2 regions of the Stenotrophomonas sp. Steno-C18 genome follow, and region 1 is predicted to be linked to the other one. Evidence: riboswitches for the same ligand, from Rfam matches in the RefSeq annotation. Region 1 holds a riboswitch; the other holds the start of a gene.
What was found. Region 1 has a riboswitch for glycine ahead of AC06FE_RS04985 (trimeric intracellular cation channel family protein). Riboswitches for the same ligand answer to the same signal wherever they lie in the genome.
Positions count from the first base shown of each region.

Region 1 (7,269 bases):
CCGGCATCGCTGCGGTCCAGTTCGGCGCGCATGCGGCCGCGCATCTTCATCACGTCGCCGAACAGGGTTTCCGCGTCGCGCGCCCGGCCCAGCGTGGCATCGCGCACCTGCTCGAAATCGGCCAGCAGCGACCCGGTGCCGGCAACCCCGCGCGCGCGTACCAGCGCCTGGTGTTCCCAGGTCCAGGCACGCTCGCGCTGGTACTCGGTGTAGCTGGCCAGCGAAGACACCAGCGCACCCTTGCCACCGTCCGGGCGCAGCCGCACGTCGATGTCGTACAGGCGCCCGGCGGCGGTCACCGCCGACAGCAGCGCCATCACCTTCTGCGCCAGGCGTGCGAACCAGCGCCCGCTTTCCAGCGGTCGCTTGCCATCGCTCTCCTCGGCCTCGGCCGGATGGTCATACAGGAACACCAGGTCCAGGTCCGAGCCGAAGCCCAGCTCCTCGCCGCCCAGGCTGCCGTAGCCGATGATCGCGAAGCGCCCGCCCGGCACCTCACCGTGTGCATGGCGCATGTCCGCGCGCGCCATCTCCAGCACGGTGACCACCACGGCATCGGCCAGCTGCGCCAACTGCAACGTGCAGTCCACCGCACGCTGGCGGCCATCGTGGAAGGCCAGCGCCATGCGGAAGCTCAGCGCCAGGCGCACTTCATTGAGCGCGCGCAGCGCCGCTTCCGGGTCGTCGATGGCCAGCGCGGCCGAACAGGCGTCCTGCATTTCCTGCGCCCCGGGCATCGGCCCGGCCACGCGCGTGTCCAGCAGTTCGTCCAGCAACAGCGGGAACGCCACCAACCGTTCGGACAACAGCGCGCTGCGCGCCAGCACGTTGACCAGGCGGGTCAGCGCGCTGGGCTGTTCGTCCAGCAGTGCCAGGTAGCTGGTGCGCCGCAGGATCGACTGCAGCAGCCCGAGCACGCGCCGCAGCGCGGCGTCCGGCTGCGGCGAGCGGGTGGCCGCATGCAGCAGCGCCGGCAGCACCCGGTCCAGCCGCGCGCGCGCGTTGTCCGACAGCGACTTCACGCCCAGCGACTGGGCGAACTCACGCAGCGACTGGTCGGCACCGGCCGCATCGGCGAAACCGGCCTCGGCCAGCACCTCGGCGCTGCCGCCACCGGGCAGCACGCGCCAGTAGCTGGCCAGCGCATCGGGCGCGGCCTGGCCCTGGCGCGGGGCCAGCAACGCGCCGAACTCGGTGCCCACGCGCTGGCGTTGCGCATCCAGCGCCCGCAGCAGCGCCTCCCAGTTGGCGTAGTCCAGGCCCAGCGCGATGCGCTCGCGGTCCAGCGGGTCGGTCGGCAGGCTGTGGGTCTGCGCATCGCGCAGCATCTGCAGGCGGTTTTCCACGCGCCGCAGGAAACGGTAGGCGCTGATCAGGTCCTGGCCATCCTGCTCGGCCATCTGCCCGGCATCCATCAGCGCGCGCAGTGCCGGCAGCAGGCGCCGCTCGCGCAGCGCCGCCTCGCGGCCGCCGCGGATCAACTGCAGCGCCTGGGCCAGGAACTCGATCTCGCGGATGCCACCGGGGCCGCGCTTGATGTCGTCCACGCGGTCCTTGCGCGCGACCTCGGCGGTGATGGCCGCCTTCATCTCGCGCAGGCCATCGAGCGCGGTGAAATCCAGGTAGCGGCGGTAGACGAACGGCCGCAGCGTTTCCAGCCAGGCCTCGCCGGCGGCGATGTCACCGGCCACGGCGCGCGCCTTGATCCAGGCATAGCGCTCCCAGTCGCGGCCCTCGCGCTGGAAGTACTGGTCCATGCCGGCGAACGACAAGGCCACCCGCCCGGCGGTGCCGAATGGGCGCAGGCGCAGGTCGACGCGGTGGCAGAAGCCTTCGGCGGTGGTTTCATCCAGCAGCCGGGCCAGGCGCTGGCCCAACCGCGCGAAGTACTCCTCGGCCGCCAGCGGACGCGCGCCGTCGGACTCGCCGCCTTCCGGGTAGGCGTAGACCAGGTCGATGTCGGAGGAGAAATTCAGCTCACCGCCGCCGAGCTTGCCCAGCCCGAACACCACCAGCCGCTGCACGCCGCCGTCGGCGCTGCGCACCACGCCGTGGCGGCTGGCGAATTCCTGCTCCAGCGCGGCCAGCGCCAGCTGCAGGCAGTCCTCGGCCAGCCGGGTGGCCCCGGCCAGGGTGGCGTCCACGTCATCCAGCCCCTGCAGGTCGCGCCAGATCAACCGGGTGGAGGCCGCCGCGCGGTAGCGGCGCAGCTGGGTGGGCCAGGCGGTGGGCTGCAGCGGGTCCAGTCCGGGCAACGGGACCGGGGCCGGATCGGGGGCGGCCAGCCGCTCCAGCAGCTCCGGCTGCCGGCACAGCGTGTCGATGGCGAAGTCGCTGGCGATGGCCAGCCGGCGCAGCCCCGCCTCGACGTCCTGCGACGGCGGCCAGCGCGCCGGGTCCGGCAACGCCAGCTTGAGGCGGGCCAAGGCCCGGTCAATCACCGGGGCAACGTATTCAGGAACTGCGGCGGGGGAATTTTCCATCCGCCGATTCTGGCATCTGCGCATGCCAGCGGTCGCCATCTGCGGCGATCGGCCATTAAAAAAGCCCGCTGACAGCGAACTGTCAGCGGGCTTTGCTCCCTCCCCCACGTCGGGATGCAGGGTGATCGTGCGGCCTGCGGAAGCAACTTGCACGCTGCAGTGCAAAACAGTACTTGGCGGTACAAGAGCCTGCGGGCCACAAAAACCATCCCACCAAGGTAGAACCCCCCAGCCCCGCGGGAAGGGCGATAATCGACGGTCCCCACAACAACCCGTAGTCGTCATGTCTGTCGAACGCATCCTGGACGCGCGCCTGCGCGACCGCATCGTCTCCGCCGAACAAGCCGCGGCGCTGATCCAGCCGGGCGAAACCGTCGCCATGAGCGGCTTCACCGGTTCGGGCTACCCCAAGGCGGTGCCGATGGCGCTGGCCAAGCGCATCGAGGACGTGCATGCGCAAGGCCTGCCGTTCCAGATCAAGCTGATGACCGGTGCCTCCACCGCGCCCGAACTGGACGGCGCGCTGGCCAAGGCCGACGGCATCGCCATGCGCATGCCGTTCCAGACCGACCCCGATGCGCGCAAGCGCATCAACGACGGCAAGCTGGACTACATCGACATCCACCTCTCGCACGTCGCCCAGCACGTGTGGTTCGGTTTCTACGGCGAGATCGACACCGCCGTGGTCGAGGTCTCGGCCATCCGCGCCGATGGTGCGTTGGTGCCGTCCACCTCGGTCGGCAACAACAAGACCTGGCTGGACCTGGCCAAGAAGGTGATCATCGAGGTCAACGAGTGGCAGCCCGCCGACATCGAGGGCATGCACGACATCTACTACGGCACCGCGCTGCCGCCGCACCGCAAGCCGATCCCGCTGATCCACGCCAACGACCGCATCGGCCAGACCACGCTGGACGTGGACCCGGACAAGATCGTGGCGGTGGTGCGCACCAATGGCCCGGACCGCAACAGCCCGTTCAAGCCGATCGACGAGGACAGCCGCCTGATCGCCGGCCACCTGATCGAGTTCCTCAAGCACGAAGTGGCCAAGGGCCGCCTGCCGCACAACCTGCTGCCGCTGCAGTCGGGCGTGGGCAACATCCCCAACGCCGTGCTCGCCGGCCTTGCCGACAGTGGCCTGCGCGGGCTCAGTGCGTTCACCGAGGTGATCCAGGACGGCATGCTGGACCTGCTCAAGTCCGGCGTGCTCGAGTACGCCTCGTGCACCGGCTTCGCGCTGAGCCCGGAGGCGAACGAGGAGTTCAAGCGCAACATCCGGTTCTACCGCGACCGCATCATCATGCGCACGCAGGAAATGTCGAACCACCCGGAGCTGGTGCGCCGGCTGGGCTGCATCGGCATGAACGGCATGATCGAGGTGGACATCTACGGCAACGTGAACTCCACCCACGTCATGGGCAGCCGCATCATGAACGGCATCGGCGGTTCGGGCGACTTCACCCGCAACGGCTTCCTGTCCACCTTCCTGAGCCCGTCGATGGCCAAGGGCGGCAGCATCTCGGCGATCGTGCCGATGGTCAGCCACGTCGACCACACCGAGCACGACGTCTCGATCATCGTCACCGAGCAGGGCCTGGCCGACCTGCGCGGCCTGCCGCCGCGCGCCCGCGCCCGCCAGGTGATCGACAACTGCGCGCACCCGGGCTACCGCGACCAGCTCAACGACTACTTCGACCGCGCCTGCCGCGACAGCTACGGCAAGCACACCCCGCACCTGCTGCCCGAAGCGCTGTCCTGGCACCAGCGCTACATCGACACGGGCAGCATGAAGGCCTGAGCAACGCCCGCGGCAGCGGGCATGCAGTCGCAGCACCGAAGCAGCCGACGGCCCCGCCGCCGGCTGCTTTCATGTGGGAGCAGTGCCACCGACAGGCGCGGACTGCCAGATCCGGCCAGTTCATGCTGCAATGCAGCAGTTACACTGGCACCCGGATGCAGGAGAGAGGCGCCACGCTGGCGCCCGCCGAAGGCGCAGGCTCCCATGATCGCTCAGGCCGGTGGGCTGGAATCCCACCAACCATGCATCCGATACGCCGAGCTGGAGAGAGGTTGCCGGACACCGTCCGTGCAATCCGCCGAAGGGGCACGCGGCCATCGCCGCTGAACTCTCAGGCACAAGGGACAGCGGGAGCGGCACCGGTCAACGCAGTCCCATCCTTGCCCAGGCAGGGGTGGCGGCAGGCGCGTGGCCGGCCCCACCGCTCTGCCTGGAACCCACAGCATGCTGCTTTCCCTCATCTACCTGATCGCCATTTCCGCCGAAGCCATGACCGGCGCGCTGGCCGCCGGCCGGCGCCGCATGGACCTGTTCGGCGTGGTCATGATCGCCTGCGTCACCGCCCTGGGCGGCGGCTCACTGCGCGACATCCTGCTTGGCCACTACCCGCTGGGCTGGGTGAAGCACCCCGAGTACCTGGGCTTCACCGTCTGCGCGGCGCTGGTCGCCACCTGGCTGGCGCGCTGGATGCACCATTTCCGCAGCACCTTCCTGGTGCTGGACGGGCTGGGCCTGATCGCCTTCACCCTGATCGGCTGCGCCATCGCGCGCGAAGCCGGGCATGCGCCGCAGATCGTGCTGATCGCCGGCATGCTCACCGGCGCGTTCGGCGGCGTGCTGCGCGACATCCTCTGCAACGAGGTGCCGCTGATCTTCCAGAAGGAGCTGTACGCGATCATCTCGCTGCTCACCGGTGCGGCCTACCTGCTGTTGCTGCACTGGCAGGTGGCCGACGACACCGCGATCGTGTGCTGCCTGCTGGGCGGTTTCGCACTGCGCCTGCTGGCCATCCGCTACCGCTGGGAGATGCCCAAGTTCGTCTACCAGGATGAGGTGCATTGAGCTGGCCGGTGCTGCCCTCACCCCAACCCCTCTCCCGCGTGCGGGAGAGGGGCCAGGTTCACGACAGCTTGAAGTGATCGGCGCAACTGCAGTTTCAAAGCCCCTCTCCCGCACGCGGGAGAGGGGTTGGGGTGAGGGCAAAACCCAACTACCCCGCCGTCTTGTCCTTCACCGTCGTGCTCGGCCCATTGCCCTTGACGCTGGTGATGCCGGCTTCGCGCGCGGCCTGCGATGCGTACAGCTGGCTGCTGCCGATCACCTGGTGGTTGGCGGCCTTGAGATTGAAATGGTGTCGACCATCGCTGCTGGTCTTGCGCTCGTAATGCGCTTCATCGGGGCTGTTCTTCTGCACCGAGGCGATGCCGTTCTCGGCCGACGCGCGCGTGGTGTAGCGCTCGCTGGTGAGGATCACCTCGGCGTTGCCTGCCTTGAGCACGAAGTAGAACTGCCCGTCCTTGCTCTTCTCCAACTCGTACCAACCTGCCATCACGAACCCTCCGCTTGAGGACGATGCCGACATGCCGCTGGACAGCCGCATGCGTGGCTATGGTGCCCGGCTGCCCGGGCGTTGGCGCCGCCCGGAACGGCGGCTGCAAGCCAGACTCTACCTCAATCCCCAGCCCGCTCCAGCCACGCCAGCTTGTGCTGGCGGGGGAGCTGCTTGATCTGCCATTCCGCGCGCGAGGCGGCGGCACGGTCGGCGTACGGGCGCATGCCCAGTACCCGCAGCGGCGGGTGCGCGCGCGTGTAACGCGCGCCCTTGCCGGCCAGATGGGCCTGGAAGCGCGCCTGTACATCGGTGCTGATACCCGCGTAGTAGCTGCCATCGCGGCATTCCAGCAGGTACAGGAACCAGGCACCGTTACCCACGCGCGCTCCCGCCCGCTGTTACAGGCTCGCCGCGTCGGCGATCTTGCACAGGCCTTCACCCACCGCCTTGTTGGAGGTCAGCTGGCCGCCCTTGATGCTGAAACGCACCTCGACGCGGATGGTGCCGTCGTTCTGGCGGCGCACGGTGGTGCGCAGCGGCACGGTGGAGCCACCGCCACCGCGCACCGTCTGCTCGGCGGCGATGTAGCCGGTCTGCTCGTTCGGCGAGACACCCACCAGCCCCTCGGCCTCGATCGCGGCCACGGTCTTGCGGAAAGCCTCGGGGTAGCTGATGCCTTCGTGGTCGGTGGAGGCCAGGAACTGCTTGCCGGTGGTGAAGCCACCGCTCACCGCCAGGTTCTGCAGGCAGCCACTGCCCGAATCCACGACTTCCCTCTTGGCCATCGCCACGGTCGGCACCAGCATCATTGCCAGCACCATACTGCACGTACGGATACGCATCACTTCCTTCTCCATAAGCGGTGATTTCTAGGCTTCCTGCCGCGTGAGGCGCTCTCCCCTGAGACCACAGCAGGCGGGAGGCGTTGCGCCTCCCGCCGCGTAAATTACTTGGACTGGCCGGTGCGTGCCAGTGTGGCTGTCACGCTTGGCCCAGTCAGGCGGCCGCTTCCAGCTGTGCCTGGCGGCGCCCACGCACGGCCTCGGCCAGCCGCTCAAGCACCTGCACGGTGCTGTCCCAGTCGATGCAGCCGTCGGTGATGCTCTGCCCGTAGACCAGCGGCTGGCCCTGGACCAGCTCCTGGCGGCCGGCCACCAGGTGGCTCTCGATCATCACCCCGACGATGCGCTGCTCACCGCCCTCCAGCTGGCCGGCGATGTCCTCGATCACGCGCGGCTGGTTCTCCGGCTTCTTGCTGCTGTTTGCGTGGCTGGCGTCGATCATCAACCGCGCCGGCAGCTGCGACTTGCCCAGCACCTCGCTGGCCGCCTGCACGCTGGCCGCGTCGTAGTTGGGCGCCTTGCCGCCACGCAGGATCACGTGGCAGTCCGGGTTGCCCTGGGTGGCCACGATGGCGGTGCCGCCCTCCTTGGTCA
Region 1 covers NZ_JBWJOX010000002.1:100,035-107,303, forward strand. Annotated here, with positions in the region: gene glnE (bifunctional [glutamate--ammonia ligase]-adenylyl-L-tyrosine phosphorylase/[glutamate--ammonia-ligase] adenylyltransferase) at 1-2,483, opposite strand, end outside; gene AC06FE_RS04980 (acetyl-CoA hydrolase/transferase family protein) at 2,767-4,281, shown strand; glycine riboswitch at 4,430-4,519, shown strand; glycine riboswitch at 4,533-4,639, shown strand; gene AC06FE_RS04985 (trimeric intracellular cation channel family protein) at 4,726-5,343, shown strand; gene AC06FE_RS04990 (YegP family protein) at 5,492-5,830, opposite strand; gene AC06FE_RS04995 (GIY-YIG nuclease family protein) at 5,953-6,213, opposite strand; gene AC06FE_RS05000 (hypothetical protein) at 6,232-6,675, opposite strand; gene AC06FE_RS05005 (3-deoxy-7-phosphoheptulonate synthase) at 6,830-7,269, opposite strand, start outside.

Region 2 (7,269 bases), on a different contig from region 1:
CGGGCTGTTCGCGCTGGATTACCCGACCGACTCGGGCAAGAAGCGCGCGCTGTTCACCCAATTCGAGAACTCCGATGCGCGGCGCTTCATCCCCTCGTGGGACGAGCCGGGGTTCAAGGCCACCTTCGACCTGACCCTCAATGTGCCCAGCGCGCAGATGGCGGTGAGCAACATGCCGGCCACCGCCACCCGCGAGCTGGGCAACGGGCTCAAGCAGGTGGTCTTCCAGACCACGCCGAAGATGTCGACCTACCTGCTCTTCATGTCGGCCGGCGAGTTCGAGCGCAGCGCCGTCACCGCCGACAACGGCACCGAGATCGGCGTGGTGGTGCCGGCCGGCAAGCTGTCGCAGGCGCAGTTCGCGCTGGACGCCAGCCGTGACGTGATCGCCGAGTACAACGACTACTTCGGCGTGCCGTATCCGCTGCCCAAGCTCGACAACGTGGCCGCGCCGGGCGGCAGCCAGTTCTTCAGCGCGATGGAGAACTGGGGCGCGATCTTCACCTTCGAATACGCGCTGTTGCTGGACCCGGCGGTTTCCAGCGTCTCGGACAAGCAGGCGGTCTTCAGCATCGCCGCGCATGAGATCGCGCACCAGTGGTTCGGCAACCTGGTGACCATGGCGTGGTGGGACGACCTGTGGCTCAACGAAGGCTTCGCCACCTGGATGGAAGGCCGCACCACCCGCAAGCTGCACCCGGAGTGGGACCTGAACAACGTCGACGCGGCCATGACCAGCCGTGGTGCGATGGGGCGCGATGCGATGGCGACCACGCATCCGATCGTGCAGCACGTGGCCACCGTGGAGCAGGCCAGCCAGGCCTTCGACGGCATCACCTACGGCAAGGGCGCGGCGGTGATCAGCATGTTCGAGGACTACGTGGGCAGCGACGCATGGCGCGATGGTGTGCGCAGCTACGTGCGCGCGCATGCCTACGGCAATGCGGTCACCGATGACCTCTGGCGCGAGATCGCCAAGGCGGCGCCGGACAAGCAGTTCATCGAAGTGGCACACGATTTCACCCTGCAGCCGGGCATCCCGCTGATCCGCAGCGCCAGCGCCTGCATCGACGGCAAGACCCGGGTGACGCTGCAGCAGGGCGAATACACCATCGACCGCAAGGACAAGCAGCCGTTGCGCTGGCGCGTGCCGGTGACCGTGCGCGGCGCCGACGGCAAGGACGTGCGTACCCTGGTCGACGGCAGCGCCACCGTCGACCTGCCGGGCTGCGCCGGGCCGGTACTGGTCAACGCCGGGCAGAAGGGCTACTACCGCACGCTGTACTCGCCGGAGCAGTTCAAGGCATTGAGCGATGGCTTCGAGCGCCTGCCGGTGGTCGACCAGCTCGGGGTGATGATGGATGCCAGCGCGCTGGCAGCCGTCGGCCTGCAGCCGGAGGCCGATACGCTGGACCTCACCGCCAAGGTGGCCGGCGATGCGCCGCCGGACCTGTGGCAGCGCGTGTCGCGCACGCTGGGTGGGCTGGACGACCTGTTCGAAGGTGATGCCACGCGCCAGGCGGCATTCCGCAAGTACGCCTACGCCCGTCTGGAGCCGGTGCTGGCCTCGCTGGGCTGGGATGACCGGGACGGCGAATCGGCGCAGACGCGCCAGCTGCGCGGCGGCCTGATCGCCATGCTCGGCGCGATGGACGACCCGCAGGTGATCGCCGAAGCGCGCCGCCGCTTCGCCGCCTTCCTGGCCAAGCCCGAATCGCTGTCGCCGGAGTTGCGCCGCACCGTGCTGGGCGTGGTCGCACGACACGCCGATGCCGCGACCTGGGAGCAGTTGCATGCCCTGGCGAAGAAGGAGACGTCCTCGATGGTGCGCGACCAGTACTACCACCTGCTGGCGCAGAGCAAGGACGTGACGCTGGCACAGCGTGCGCTGGACATGGCCTTGACCGAAGAGCCGGGCGCGACCAACGGTGCCGGCATGATCGGCGGCGTGTCGCGCGAGCACCCGGACCTGGCCTTCGACTTCGCGGTGGCCAACCGCGAGAAGGTGGAGACGCTGGTGGACGGTACCTCGCGGGCAGGCTACTTCCCGCAGCTGGGGGCCTCGGCCGACAACCTGCAGATGGTCGACAAGATCAACGCCTTCGCCGACAAGTACATCGCCGCCACCTCGCGCCGCGATGCGGAGACGGTGATCGCCGGTATCCAGACGCGGGTGAAGCTGCGCGCCGAGCGCAAGCCACAGGTGGATGCCTGGTTGCGGAAGAACGGGTACTGAGGCGCTTTGGGGAGGCTGCCCTCACCCCAACCCCTCTCCCGCAGGCGGGAGAGGGGCTCAGTTCCCTGCAGGTTGAAGCATTGCTGGCAATTGCCGCTTTAAAGCCCCTCTCCCGCCTGCGGGAGAGGGGTTGGGGTGAGGGCGGCTTCTAGCTCTCAGCCCCCAGCGCCCAAACAAAAAGCCAGCCGGTTTGCACCGGCTGGCTTTGTCACATCAAGCCAACGCAGAAGCCGATCAGGCTTCCACGTCTTCCTTGTACGCATCCACCGGGATGCAGGCACACATGATGTTCTTGTCGCCGTACACGTTGTCCACGCGTGCCACCGGCGGCCAGTACTTCTGCAGCTTCAGCGACGGCAGCGGGAAGGCGGCCAGTTCGCGCGGATAGGCGTGGGTCCACTCGCTGGCCGACACCGCGCCGGCGGTGTGCGGGGCGTGCTTGAGCGGGTTGTCCTCGCGGTCCAGGCGACCGTCCTCGATGGCCTGGATCTCCTCGCGGATCTGGATCATCGCGTCGATGAAACGGTCCAGCTCGTGCTGCGATTCGCTCTCGGTCGGCTCCACCATCAGCGTGCCGGCGACCGGGAAGCTCAGGGTCGGGGCGTGGAAGCCGAAGTCGATCAGGCGCTTGGCCACGTCCTCGGCGCCGATGCCGGAGGTCTTCTCCAGCGGACGCACGTCCAGGATGCACTCGTGTGCCACCAGGCCGTTGCGGCCGGTGTACAGCGTCTTGTAGTGCGGGGCCAGGCGCTTGGCGATGTAGTTGGCATTGAGCAGTGCCACCTGGGTGGCCTTGCGCAGGCCGGCGGTGCCCATCAGGGTGATGTACATCCAGCTGATCGGCAGGATCGAGGCGCTGCCGAAGCTGGCCGCGCTGACCATGCCGACCGGGCCGTTGTCACCGAGCTTGCCCGGCAGGAACGGGGCAAGGTGCGACTTGACCGCGCACGGGCCCACGCCCGGGCCGCCGCCGCCGTGCGGGATGCAGAAGGTCTTGTGCAGGTTCAGGTGCGACACGTCCGAGCCCCACTTGCCGGGCTTGGCCACGCCGACCAGGGCGTTCATGTTGGCGCCGTCGGTGTACACCTGACCGCCATGCTGGTGGATGATCTGGCAGATCTCGACCACCTCTTCCTCGAACACGCCGTGCGTGGACGGGTAGGTCATCATGATCGCGGCCAGGCGGTCGCTGTACTTCTCGGCGTTGCGGCGGATGTCCTCGACGTCGACGTTGCCGTTGGCATCGGTTTTGGTGACGACGACGGTCATGCCGCACATCTGCGCCGAGGCCGGGTTGGTGCCGTGCGCCGAATCCGGGATCAGGCAGATGTCGCGATGGCCTTCGCCGCGCGAGCGGTGGTAGGCGCGGATCGCCAGCAGGCCGGCGTATTCGCCCTGCGCGCCGGAGTTCGGCTGCAGGCTCACCGCGTCGTAGCCGGTACATTCGACCAGCATCGCTTCCAGCCCGTCGATCAGTTCCTTGTAGCCCTGCGCCTGGTCGGCCGGTGCCAGCGGGTGGATGTTGGCGAACTCCGGCCAGGTCACCGGGATCATCTCGGCGGTGGCGTTGAGCTTCATGGTGCAGCTGCCCAGCGGGATCATGGTGCGATCCATCGCCAGGTCCTTGTCGGCCAGCGAGCGCAGGTAGCGCAGCATCTCGTGCTCGCTGTGGTGCGTGTTGAACACCGGGTGGGTCAGGAACGCACTGGTGCGCAGCAGACCCTTGGGCAGGGCATCGGCGGTGGCGGCGTCCAGTGCATCCACGTCGACCGTGGCACCAAACAGCTGGCCCAGCGCGACGATGTCGGCGCGGGTGGCGGTTTCGTCCAAGCTGATGCTGACCGCGCCGGCATCGATCACGCGCACGTTGATGCCCGCGGCCACGGCCTTGGCCTGTACCGCCGCGGCGTCGACGCCGGTGACGTGCAGGGTATCGAAGAAGTCATTGCCCACAGCAACACCGGCCGTGCGCAGCGCGCTGGCCAGGATCGCGGCCAGGCGGTGGGTGCGGCGGGCGATGCGCAGCAGGCCTTCCGGGCCGTGGTAGACGGCGTACATCGAGGCCATCACCGCCAGCAGCACCTGCGCGGTGCAGATGTTGGAGGTGGCCTTCTCGCGGCGGATGTGCTGCTCACGGGTCTGCAGGGTGAGGCGGTAGGCCGGCTTGCCTTCGGCATCGACCGACACGCCGATCAGGCGACCCGGCATCGAGCGCTTGTAGGCGTCACGGCAGGCCATGAACGCCGCATGCGGGCCACCGAAGCCGAACGGCACGCCGAAACGCTGGCTGTTGCCGATGGCGATGTCCGCGCCCCATTCACCGGGAGCGGCGATCAGGGTCAGCGCGAGCAGGTCGGTGGCCACGGCGACCAGGCCCTGGCGGGCGTGGATGGCCTCGACCAGCGCCTTGTGGTCACCGATGTGGCCGGTGGTGTCCGGGTACTGCAGCAGCACGCCGAACACGTCGGCGGTCATGGCTTCGGCCGGGGTGCCGACCTGCAGCTCGATGCCCATCGGCTCGGCGCGGGTGCGCAGCAGTTCCAGCGTCTGCGGGTGCACGGCGTCGTGCACGAAGAACACCTTGGACCTGGACTTGGCCGAACGCTTGGCCAGGGTCATCGCCTCGGCGGCAGCGGTGGCTTCGTCCAGCAGCGAGGCGTTGGCGATCTCCATGCCGGTCAGGTCGGCGACCAGGGTCTGGAAGTTGATCAGCGCTTCCATGCGACCCTGCGAGATCTCCGCCTGGTACGGGGTGTAGGCGGTGTACCAGGCCGGGTTCTCCAGGATGTTGCGCAGGATCACGTTCGGCGTGTGGGTGCCGTAGTAGCCCTGGCCGATGAAGCTGCGCAGCACCTTGTTCTTGCCGGCGATGGCGCGGATCTTGGCCAGCGCCTCGACCTCGGTGAGCGATTCGGGCAGCGCCAGCGGTGCCGGCGACTTGATCGAGCCCGGCACGATGGCGTCGGTCAGGGCTTCAAGCGAATCATGGCCAACGGTGCGCAGCATCTGCGCGATTTCGGCATCGTTGGGGCCGATGTGGCGGTCGACGAACGCGGAGGAGTGTTCGAGTTCGCGCAGCGAAGGGGTGTTCTGGGTCATGGCTGACGTCCGGAGAAGGCATGCAGGGCTGGGGCGGTGAGCCAGGCAAGCACCGGTACGGCCCTGCTGCCGCGCAGGCGGCATCACGGCCGGCAAGCCGGTGGCTTGCCTCGCGCCCCTCTGTCCTTTTGCCTGAGAGTTTGGAAGCAACGCGACGAGGATCGTGTGCTTCGTGCCCCTTCGGCGCCGGATTGAACCGGTCTCTCCAGAGTTTTGGTGCAGGTGGTATCGGGCCTGAGCGATTTACGGGCGTTTGCGCCTTCGGCAGCGGGGTCAGCCGCTTCTCCCACCGTGTTCGTACAGCTGGCCGATTATAGCCCGGGGCAGACCTGCGCACCGGCTTGGATTACCATTCCGTTCCCGGCCCGAGGATCGCGCGTTGCACGCGGTGGGCGGGGAGGCCGGTACCGCGGGCTGACGCGGGTTCATGTCCGGATAAACAGGCGCGATATGGCCGCGCGGCGTTACCGTGTCCGGCCCTGTTCATTTTCCCTCCCGCACCGGTGTGCCTGCCGGTGCCGATGCACGTTGTTCCACAGGAAGCCATGAAAGCAAGCAAGCAGGTTTCGCTGCGACGGATCGCCGCACTGGTGGCCGGGTTGTCGATGTTCGGCCCGTTCGCCATCGACGCGGTGTTCCCCGCGTTCCCGCAGATCGGCGCGCAGATGGGCGCCGACAAACTGGCCATGCAGCAGGTCATCAGCGTCTACCTGCTCACCTATGCGCTGATGAGCCTGGTCCACGGCGCGCTGTCCGATGCGCTGGGCCGCAAGCGGGTGATCATCGGTGGGCTGGTGGTGTTCATCCTGGCCTCGATCGGCTGCGCGCTGTCGCGCGACATGGGCTCGCTGCTGCTGTTCCGCGGCCTGCAGGGCCTGTCCGCCGGCGTGGGCTACATCATCGGCCGGGCGGTCATCCGTGACCTGTACGACGGCGACGACGCCCAGCGGCTGATGAGCCAGGTGTCGATGATCTTTTCCATCGCCCCGGCCATCGCCCCGATCATCGGTGGCTGGCTGCTGGGCTGGAGCCATTGGCAGGGCATCTTCTGGTTCCTGGTGGCGTTCTCCACGCTGCTGCTGGTGGTTACCTGCCTGTGGCTGCCGGAAACCCACCCGCCGCAGGCCCGGCTGAGCCTGCGCCCGGCACGGCTGGCCCAGGATTACTGGAGCATCGCGGTCAACCCGCGCTTCCTGCGCCTGGCCCTGGCCGGCTCGCTGGGCTTTGGCGGGCTGTTCCTGTACATCGCCTCGGCACCGGCCTTCATCCTGGACCTGCTGCACCTGAACGAGCAGCAGTTCGCCTGGTTGTTCATCCCGACCATCGGCGGCATGGCGCTGGGCGCCTATGCCTCCGGCCGCGCGGCCGGGCGCATCGCCGGCGCGCGCGCGGTGCGGATCGGCTATGCGTTCATGGCGGTGGCGGCGGTCTACAACATCGCCTACAACGCGTTGGCCCCGCAGATGAGCGTGCCGTGGGCGGTGCTGGCGCTGACCCTCAATTCGTTCGGCGTGGCGCTGATCTTCCCGATCCTGAGCCTGGCGATCCTGGACATGTACCCGCGCCAGCGCGGCACGGCCTCCTCGATGCAGGCCTTCAGCACGCTGGTGACCAATGCGGTCATCGCCGGCGTGCTGTCGCCGCTGCTCAGCCGCAGTGGCCTGAGCCTGGCCATCGGCGCGGCGTTGTTCGCGCTGGGTAGCGGGCTGATGTGGAAGTGGGAGCGCATCAGCCAGCGCGCCCAACGCAACACCCCGGCGGCCTGATCCATCTTCACCCCCGATCGGGGACACTATCCCTGCCGCCATCAGCGGCGACGGCAAAGAGCACATCACGATGTCGATTCAATCCAAGGGCCGCCGCGAGGCGAAGAAGAAACTGGCCGAGCGCGCCCGCAACCAGGCCGAGGCCAACCCGGCACCGAAGGCCAAGGT
Region 2 covers NZ_JBWJOX010000004.1:141,382-148,650, forward strand. Annotated here, with positions in the region: gene AC06FE_RS10010 (M1 family metallopeptidase) at 1-2,236, shown strand, start outside; gene gcvP (aminomethyl-transferring glycine dehydrogenase) at 2,471-5,335, opposite strand; glycine riboswitch at 5,446-5,554, opposite strand; gene AC06FE_RS10020 (multidrug effflux MFS transporter) at 5,881-7,101, shown strand; gene AC06FE_RS10025 (hypothetical protein) at 7,172-7,269, shown strand, end outside.
Region 2: another riboswitch for glycine. It lies ahead of gcvP (aminomethyl-transferring glycine dehydrogenase); the one in region 1 lies ahead of AC06FE_RS04985 (trimeric intracellular cation channel family protein).